2 regions of the Lactobacillus sp. RTP31084st1_F9_RTP31084_210423 genome follow, and region 1 is predicted to be linked to the other one. Evidence: predicted binding sites of a transcription regulator. Region 1 holds the regulator's gene; the other holds the start of a gene.
The links. Region 1 encodes HrcA, which represses chaperone genes, less so after heat shock. Its sites were predicted from a motif close to TTAGCACTCNNNNNNNNNGAGTGCTAA; they were not measured.
Positions count from the first base shown of each region.

Region 2: the regulator HrcA is predicted to act here: its motif matches at 2,435-2,461, upstream of clpP (ATP-dependent Clp endopeptidase proteolytic subunit ClpP).

Region 1 covers NZ_JBCOVH010000001.1:727,762-732,474, forward strand. Annotated here, with positions in the region: gene dnaK (molecular chaperone DnaK) at 1-781, opposite strand, end outside; gene grpE (nucleotide exchange factor GrpE) at 799-1,377, opposite strand; gene hrcA (heat-inducible transcriptional repressor HrcA) at 1,389-2,447, opposite strand; gene AB5359_RS03610 (GyrI-like domain-containing protein) at 2,588-3,214, opposite strand; gene abc-f (ribosomal protection-like ABC-F family protein) at 3,238-4,713, opposite strand, start outside.
Region 2 covers NZ_JBCOVH010000001.1:193,386-198,098, forward strand. Annotated here, with positions in the region: gene yvcK (gluconeogenesis factor YvcK family protein) at 1-826, shown strand, start outside; gene whiA (DNA-binding protein WhiA) at 830-1,771, shown strand; gene clpP (ATP-dependent Clp endopeptidase proteolytic subunit ClpP) at 1,825-2,412, opposite strand; gene AB5359_RS00995 (APC family permease) at 2,554-4,002, opposite strand; gene AB5359_RS01000 (sugar-binding transcriptional regulator) at 4,436-4,713, shown strand, end outside.

The DNA.
Region 1 (4,713 bases):
CTCCAGCAGAAATGAATGGAAGTGAAATGTGAGTTGATGAAACGCCAGATAAGTCTTTCTTAGCCTTTTCAGCAGCATCCTTTAAACGTTGTAATGCCATCTTATCATTAGATAAGTCAACACCATTTTCTTCCTTAAAGTTTTGGATTAACCAATCCATAATTCTCTTATCGAAGTCATCACCACCAAGGTGAGTATCACCATTAGTTGATAATACTTGGAAGACACCATCACCTAGTTGCAAGATGGAAACATCAAAAGTCCCACCACCAAGGTCATATACTAAAACTTTTTCATCATTTTCATCTTTATCAAGACCATATGCTAAAGCAGAAGCTGTTGGTTCGTTGATAATTCTTTGAACATTTAAACCAGCAATCTTTCCGGCATCTTTAGTAGCTTGACGTTGTGCGTCATTGAAATAAGCAGGAACAGTGATAACTGCATCAGTTACCTTTTCACCTAAGTAATCTTCAGAAAACTTTTTAATGTATTGCAAAATAAAGGCTGAAATTTCTTGTGGAGTATATTCCTTGTCGCCAACCTTAACCTTGTAACCTTCTTCACCCATATGGCTCTTAATTGAAACAATAGTGTTAGGGTTAGTAATAGCTTGACGCTTAGCAACTTCCCCAACTTGAATTTCACCATTCTTAAAGGCAACTACAGAAGGAGTCGTACGGTTACCTTCTGGGTTAGTAATAATCTTAGGTTCTTTTCCTTCAAGTACGGCAACAGCTGAGTTAGTCGTACCTAAGTCAATACCAATAACTTTTGACATATATGTAACTTCCTTTCTTATTGAGCCACTACAACCATTGCTGGTCTTAATGTTCTATCTTTATATTGATATCCTTTTTGTAAAACTTTAACTACGTGATCCTTTTGATCATCATTTTCTGCTGCAACAGTTTGAACAGCTTGATGTAGTGCAGGGTCAAAAGTTTCACCTTCGGCTTTGATTTCAGTGATTCCTTGATCTTTCATTGATTTAACTAATGAGTCAAGTGTCATCTGAACACCCTTTTGGAGTTGCTTAGCTGCCTCATCATCTGCTTTAACAGCTAACGCGCGTTCTAAGTTATCCATTGCTGGCAAAACTTCTTTAGCGAGGCTTTGAGATTCATATTTAATCAATTGCGCACGCTCTTTTGCATAACGTGCTTGCATATTCTGAATCTCAGCTTCACTACGTAGATATTTATCTTCAAGATCCTTATTCTTAGCTCTCAATTCAGCGATTTCTTTTTCATAATCTTTTGCTGGATTTTCCTTAACTTCCTCTTTCGGAGTTGCTTTTGGATCTTTCTTTGGTGCCTTATCTGGGGTCACCTCGTCTTTTAAATCTTTTTCATGCGGAAACTCTTCTTTACTCACAGCTAACCTCCTTACTTAAATCTACCATAATAATCTAACAATTTCTTTGCTAGTTCATTCCTAAAATACTCGAGTAATCCGATCATCTGCGAGTATGGCATGTTAGTTGGTCCAAGTAATGCTATTGTTCCTTTACCATATTTACCAACGCTATATTGTGCAGTCAACAAACTATAATCTTCAAGTAGATCTGATTGTAATTCAGAACCTAACTTAACTTGAACTTTCGACTTTGAATCATTCTTAATTTCATCTTTAGGATTAAAACCAATCAAGCTTGAAATAGCATCATTTTGATCAATTAATTTGTAGAGAGATTTAACTTTAGCTAAATCGTCACTTTCATAATTACTCAAAAGATTAATCTGACCATCCACATACATTTGCTCACTAGCAGCATCCTTAATAACATCTTGAAGCAAATCCAAAATTTCAGGTGCTGATCCACCAGCAACTAGATGGTCTGCAATTCTCTTAAGTAACACTTCATTAACTGAACTAAGTGGCTTTCCAACTAATTGATCATTAATTAGTCGAACTGCTTTTTCAATCTCTTCCCCATTTGTATGATGAGGTAACGTGTAGATTTGATTCTTTACATTACCGTCATCCGTAACTAATATTGCCATCACTTGATGGCTTGAAAGGGGAACGATCCTAAAACCAGTTACTTTAACCGAGCGAGTTTCAGGACCCGCTGCAAAAGCAGTGTAGTTAGTTAAATCAGACAGAATTTTTGCAGCTTCTTGTACGATTTCATTAACTTGTTGAAAGGGTTGGTCTAATTGATAAATAATTCGATTATAGACGGATGCTGGTATTTTTACGGGATTAATCAAATGATCTAAGTAATATCGATAACCAGCAGTTGAAGGAATTCTACCACTTGAAGAATGAGTCTTCTCAAGTAGTCCCTTTTCCTCTAGTGCCGCCATTTCATTTCGAACTGTAGCACTTGAAACCTTGACAGGCAGTTGATTCATCACGGTCTTAGAACCTACTGGCTCATGAGACTGAGTAAAGTCCATAATAATAGTCTTTAAAATAAGTTCTTGCCGTTCAGTCAACATTTTCTCGCCCCCATCATTAGCACTCTTCTTCCTCTTGTGCTAACAATTAATATGATACCATAACTTAGCAATTGTGCAAGCAGAGTGCTAATTAAATTTGTTTTTTATAAAAAAAGGTAAGCAACAAGTGCTTACCTTAATCATTTAATTGGTAGTCTAATTACAGTTTTACGCCTTTCAGTCTTAGTTCTCCTTGGATCACTTAAATATATTTCATGATGATAGCGTGGATTTTGAATATCTATCTGATAATTTTCTTTTTTTACAAATCGATGTATCTCTTCAATTGTCGCTGGCTCATCATCATAACTACCAATGTGCATTACCTGAGCGCAAAGTCCTTCATCATAAGTAAAGAATTTAACTTGAGAAAAATCTTGCTTTTTCTTCTCAGTAGCTGTCTTAACTGCCCAATTAAATTCTTTTTCTGTAACAAAATCAGGCAGTCGAATCATCGATATCCAGGCGAAGTTCTCCTTGTGAGCATAATCAATTTTTTGCTTATCTTTTGACCACCATAGTCCTTCAAGTGGTGGCACTACATAATCAAAATATCCTGGAATTTTATGCTCACTTTTTTTGCTCATCTTGATAGTATAGGCAAGCCCATAAAGTAATTCTAACGCCTTGTGATAAGTCCCATCTTCCTGATTAGGATCTCCACTTCCTGAAACTGCGATGTAATTCATTTTAGGAACCTTAATAATTTCAGGTTGCTTTTTTGGATGATACAAATTTTTATATTCTTTTTTATAATCAAATGCCATTTTTATTCTTTCTATACAATCTGCTAGTCATCTACCTTTAATTTTATCCGTTTACTTGCTACTTGACTAATAAAATACTCATCATGCTCAACTAAAAGCATCGCTGGTTTAACCTTCTTTAAAACATCAATTAATTGATCTTGGTTAAACACATCTAGGTAATTTGCTGGCTCATCCCACAGATAAAGGTCAGCCTCTTCAACTAATGACTTAGCAATGGCCACTCTTTTTTGCTGCCCCATACTCATTTCTTCAATTCTCGTCTCAAAACTTGTTCTAGGAAAACCCATTTTTCTAAGCATATTAAGCATTTTCTCATAAGACAAATGTTCCTTTTGAACAAATTCTGCCAAAGTGCCTGAATATTCTACAAAATTTTGTGGTAAATAGGAAATTTTTAAACCATTAGTTAAACTTAAAATTCCTTGATAAGTTACATCTATATTTTTATTTAAAACACTTTTCAAAAAAGTAGATTTTCCCGATCCATTTTTTCCCTCAAGGGAAACAATTCCTCGTTTTTTAACAATTAAATTTAGGTCTTTAAATAACTTTTTATCTTGAACTTTCAAATCTAAATGCCGAGTTTCTAATAAAGTCGAGTGATAGTTTGGTTGAAAATTCATCTCTAATTCTGGCACAGATTCAACATTCCTTATTAAACCTTTTCTATCTTGGATATCTTTATTCATCCTTCTTTCAATATTTTTTGATCTTTTCATTATCTTAGCAGCCTTATGACCAAAAAATCCCTTATTAATATCTGCATGAATTTCATTCTTATGTGCACTAGCTTTTTTATTATTTTCTGATTGAAGTGAATATCCTTTAATACGCTGTCTACTTGCATTTAAAGTTTTAATTTGACCACGGAGTTTTTCATTTTTCTCCCGGTTAAACTTATCACGCTTCTCTTTAGTATCTTCATAGCTTGCATAATTTCCCTGATATAAATGAATCTCTGTATTTTCAATTGCAAGAACATGATTAGTTACCTGATTTAAAAAATCTCGATCATGACTCACAACAATATAACCTTGCGAATGTTTTTGCAAATATCTAACCACTTGTTTTCGCGACTCTTCGTCTAAATGATTCGTTGGTTCGTCAATTAATGGAAAAGCATCCTTATTAATAAAAGATAGAGCTAATAATATCTTAGTTTGCTCCCCTCCACTTAAAGTATTAAAAGGTTGCCAAATAAGATTAGCGTCTACTTGCATTAAATTCAATTCACGTTCAAGTTCCCACCGGTCAAATTGAACTTGTTCTTCTAAAGCAGAGAGAGTTAATTGTTCTTCATTTTCTACATAAAGAGGAAAGTAATTAAATTCAAGGTTAGCTTTGATGGCTCCTGTTCCTTGCAATTTTCCACGTAACAGATTCAAGAATGTTGTCTTTCCTCTACCATTTCTGCCTACAAGTCCTAATTTCCAACTACTATCCAAATCTAAATTTAAATTATTAAAAATATTTTCACTACTGTCGGAATATTTAAA
Region 2 (4,713 bases), 530 kb from region 1:
AAATGTGCTAGTTTCTTTATCCGACTTACCACAGGAAGAAAAAGATATTTTTCAATACCGTTTTAATTCATCTGACTCATTTTTTGCAGGTCATGCAATTGGAAATTTAATTATTGCCGCTTTAGATGAAATGCAAGGGAATATTTTTGATGCTGTTCAATCGTTATCAAGAATGATGCGAATTGATGGGCGAATTTTCCCTGCTTCAAACGAACCCTTAACTTTAAATGCAGAATTTATTGATGGGACAACTGAAGCTGGTGAAACAGAAATTACTTCAAAGGATAAGCGCATTAAACGGGTATGGGTAACTGATACTGATTCTGACGATGAGCCAAAGGCAGTTTTACCTGTTTTAGCTGCAATTATGCAAGCAGACGCAGTGGTTTTAGGACCAGGTAGTTTGTTTACCTCAATTTTACCTAATTTGATGATTTCTAATTTAGGTGATGCTGTGAGACAAACTAAGGCTGAAGTTATTTATATCTGTAATATCATGACGCAGCAAGGTGAAACAGATCATTTCACAGCAGCGGAACACGTTCAAGTTATTAATGATCATTTAGGTGGTCATTATATTAATACTGCCTTAGTTAACGGAGCTAAAATTGATATGAGTAAGTTTAATCCGGCAGATTATGATGCTTATCTTGAACCGGTAAGAAATGATTTTGCTGGGTTACGGGCTCAGGATTGCCGTGTAATTACGGCTGACTTTATTGATCAGCATAGTGGATTAGTTTTTCATGATGGTAAAAAAGTAGCCGATGAAATTTTAAATTTGGCTTTTGAAGCATATTGCCGAAGAAAAAAGGAACAGGATTAGTTAATGGTTTCATACGCAAGTGATGTAAAAAAAGAACTTACTAGTCTGCCAGTTCATCCAGAACATGCTAAGGCAGAATTAGCAGCTTTTTTGCGAATGAACGGAGTACTTAGTCTTCATGACCATCAATTTAGTCTAGATATCACAACTGAAAATCCAGCCATTGCTAGAAGAATATTTTCTTTAATTAAAACAGCCTATGGAATCGAGCCGCTGCTAATTGTTTCTAAGAAAATGAAGTTAAAGAAAAATTATCAATATTTAGTTAGGCTTCAAAAACAAGTTCATGAAATTTTAAGCGATCTAGAGATATTTGACAGTGATAATGGCTTGATTACCGGAATTCCTGAGAAGATTATGACATCAGAACAAAGGGCAATGTCATACTTAAGAGGCGCTTTTTTAGCAGCTGGAAGTGTGAATAATCCTGAAACGAGTCGATATCATTTAGAGATCTATTCTCTTTATGAAAATCATAATAATGATTTACTGGAATTAATGAATAGTTTCTTTTATTTAAATGCAAAAGCTACAAAAAGACGTAATGGATATATTGTATATTTAAAAGAAGCTGAAAAAATTGGTGATTTTCTACATATTGTAGGTGCCGTCAATGCAATGTTAGCATTTGAAGACTTAAGAATTATGCGGGATATGCGTAATTCGGTGAATCGGTTAGTAAATTGCGATACAGCAAATTTGAAGAAAACTGCGAATGCAGCAGCTAAGCAGGTTGAGGATATTCAATTAATTGAAGAAAAAGTGGGGTTAGAAAATTTGCCAGAAAAATTGGCAATCCTAGCACACTTTAGATTAATGCATCCTGAACTTTCACTCAAAGAAGTTGCAGCTCAGGTTCCAGATGGCCCAATTTCAAAGTCAGGAGTTAACCACCGTTTTCAAAAAATTCGTGAAATGGCGCAACAGTTAAAAGAAGAAAATTAGTCAAAAAAATAGAGCTCACATCTATCGTGAGCTCTATTTTTTGTTAAATTAAACTAGTCTTTCTTTTGGTTAACCAAAATTTCATCAATTAGACCATAGTCTTTAGCTTCTTCTGCTGATAAGTAATTATCGCGTTCAGTATCTTTAAGGATCTTATCAAGAGGTTGCCCAGTAGTTTCATGTAATATTTGGTTAAGCTTCTTACGACTCTTCAAGATTTCATTAGCTGCAATTTGAATGTCGGTTTGTTGACCTTGTGCACCACCTAAAGGCTGGTGAATAAGAACTGTTGAATTTGGTAATGCAAAACGTTTACCCTTAGTTCCGCTAGTCAAAAGAATTGAAGCCATTGAAGCAGCCATACCAATTGCAATTGTAGATACATCTGACTTAATAAAGTTCATTGTATCCATAATTGCGAGACCAGAAGTAATAACACCGCCTGGAGAGTTAATGTATAGAGAAATATCTTTAGTATTGTCTTGTGCATCTAAGAATAAAAGTTGAGCGATGATTGAGTTGGCCATTTGGTCGTTAATTTCACCGCTAAGCATAATAATTCTATCTTTTAATAATCTTGAGTAAATGTCGTAAGCACGTTCACCACGTGCAGTTTGTTCAATAACTGTAGGTACGAGCATTAATTTTACCTCCTAAACAAAATTAGCACTCTAATAAGTACAGTGCTAATTAAATCACTTACTTTTAATCATGTCAACTAATCAAACTTAATTTTATGTAGAACAAATGAACGATATAGCAAGCATATCGTTCATTTAAAGTTACTTCATTAATGGGTTAGTTCCATCTTCTCTTTTTTTGATTGCTGGCAAAATTAAGCCTAAAACAATCAAGATAATTGGAGTAATGATGTTAAGAAATAGGGTAAATGGATCTGGTGAGTAGATTCCTAAAATACAACATGCTGCTGTAACAATAAAACACCATATCCCAGCTGTATAAGCTAATCCTTGATTCTTTGTCATTTGGTAAGAAGTATCAAACTTCTTTTGTTGCTTTCTAAGTGCAATATATGCTGCGAATACCCATAAGTAACGCATTGGCATTGTAGTTGAATTTAATTTAACTAATTGAGCCATAACTGCCTGTGCATCAGGTAATAAAGCTTGTGCTGCAATTAAACCACCTGAAAGAATTACAACCATCCAGATACCGTTAATGTAGGCACCATGTTTATTTATCTTAAGAAGCTTCTTAGGAATAAAGTTTTTAGCTTCTTTACTACCTAGTAGCATTCTTAAAGGGGCATCAATACTAATAACTAAAGTAGAGAATTGGCCAATAACGTTACACCATGAATAAATATACATAAATAAACCACCAACATGGTAATACTCGCCTAAACGTTGAAAGGCCATGTAAGCACCATTTGAAATATATTCGTTTAGATTGTTGTTAACAACTTTAGGATCAAACATTAAAGCCATAGCAAAAGTTCCTAAAATTGCAGAAACCATGACCATAATTGCTAAAGCCATCATTGCTTTAGGAAAGTTTTTGGTTGGATTTTTAACTTTGTTTACATAAGGAGATATCTTTTCACATCCACCGACAGCAAAAACTAAAATTGAAAGAGATGTTAAATATTTAAGGTTGAATGTGGGCATTAAACTCTTCCAATTAAAATTGATTGAGTAATAACCAGCATGGGGGTTAATTGCTGGTGCAGCAAACATCATAATAATAAATAAAATTGACATGATGAACATTGATGATCCAGCGATAGTGGCTAAACTTTTAAGTACTGGGATACCTTTAGTAGTAACCCAGCAGAAAAAGAGGAAGACCACTAAAGTGGCAAATTGAGTCCAAGCAGTTGGAAGACCATCATACCATTTAGTGTTGCCGAAGATTCCCCAAGCCATGGCTCTTAAGCCACCAGTACCTTTACTTGAAATATATACTACGTGGCATGCCCAATATGTCCACCCAGCGTAATAGGCCCACTTTGCACCCATAGTAGCATTAACCCATGAGGAAACACCACCATTAGCATTTTTAAAAGTTGCACCTAGTTCTCCAACCATTAATGCATAGGGAACAAAATATAACAGGAACATTAATATCCAGCTGAATATAACTTTGGTACCGTCAAAGTAAACATAACCGTTAACAACGTTACCGAAGCCCCAGACAGTTGAAAATGCCATCATCGCTAGCGTTGGCCAGAGCATTTTTTTGGCATTAGACTTTTTTTCTTCTTCGATCATAAAATAACCTTTCTGTCTATGTACATAATTAACACCAAATTTAATTATAACGAAAATGCTTACAGATGATAGATTTTTTCTAAATAAAGTGACAAAATACAAAAAAAGACAGCCAGATTGACTGACTGTCTCGTACTATGCGCCCCCTGAGAGTCGAACTCAGATTTTAAGAACCGGAATCTTACGTGCGATCCATTACACTAAGGGCACGACAAACTAAAATAAGTATATCAAAAAAAGAAGAAAGTACAAATTAATTATTCTGAAGGATATATCTTGAATTTAAAAAAAGATATTGCTATACTAAAAAATGTCGAGAGAGAAATGTGAATCTGAAGTTAATCAATTCGCGTCTCTCTAATATTTTTAAGCTTTTTGGGTCGCTGACCGTCATATGGCGGTATCGATTTTGACCCAATAGAGGGAGCGAGCAATGGACTCGGATTTAACCTTGTTGCAAAGCTTAGTTCCTGATGTTTTAAAAATAATTCGGCAACGTTTTCTTGTTCTTGAACAGATTTCGCTGTTAGCTCCAGTTGGGCGACGAGTTGTTGCTAAAAAATTAGGATTAAGCGAGCGCAATGTGCGAACTGAAACTGATTATTTGCGACAATTAGGTCTGATCAATATTCAGAGCTATGGGATGGAATTAACTGATAAAGGAAAGAGAACTTTAAAAGAAGCTGTTCCATTAATTGATCGTTTATTCAA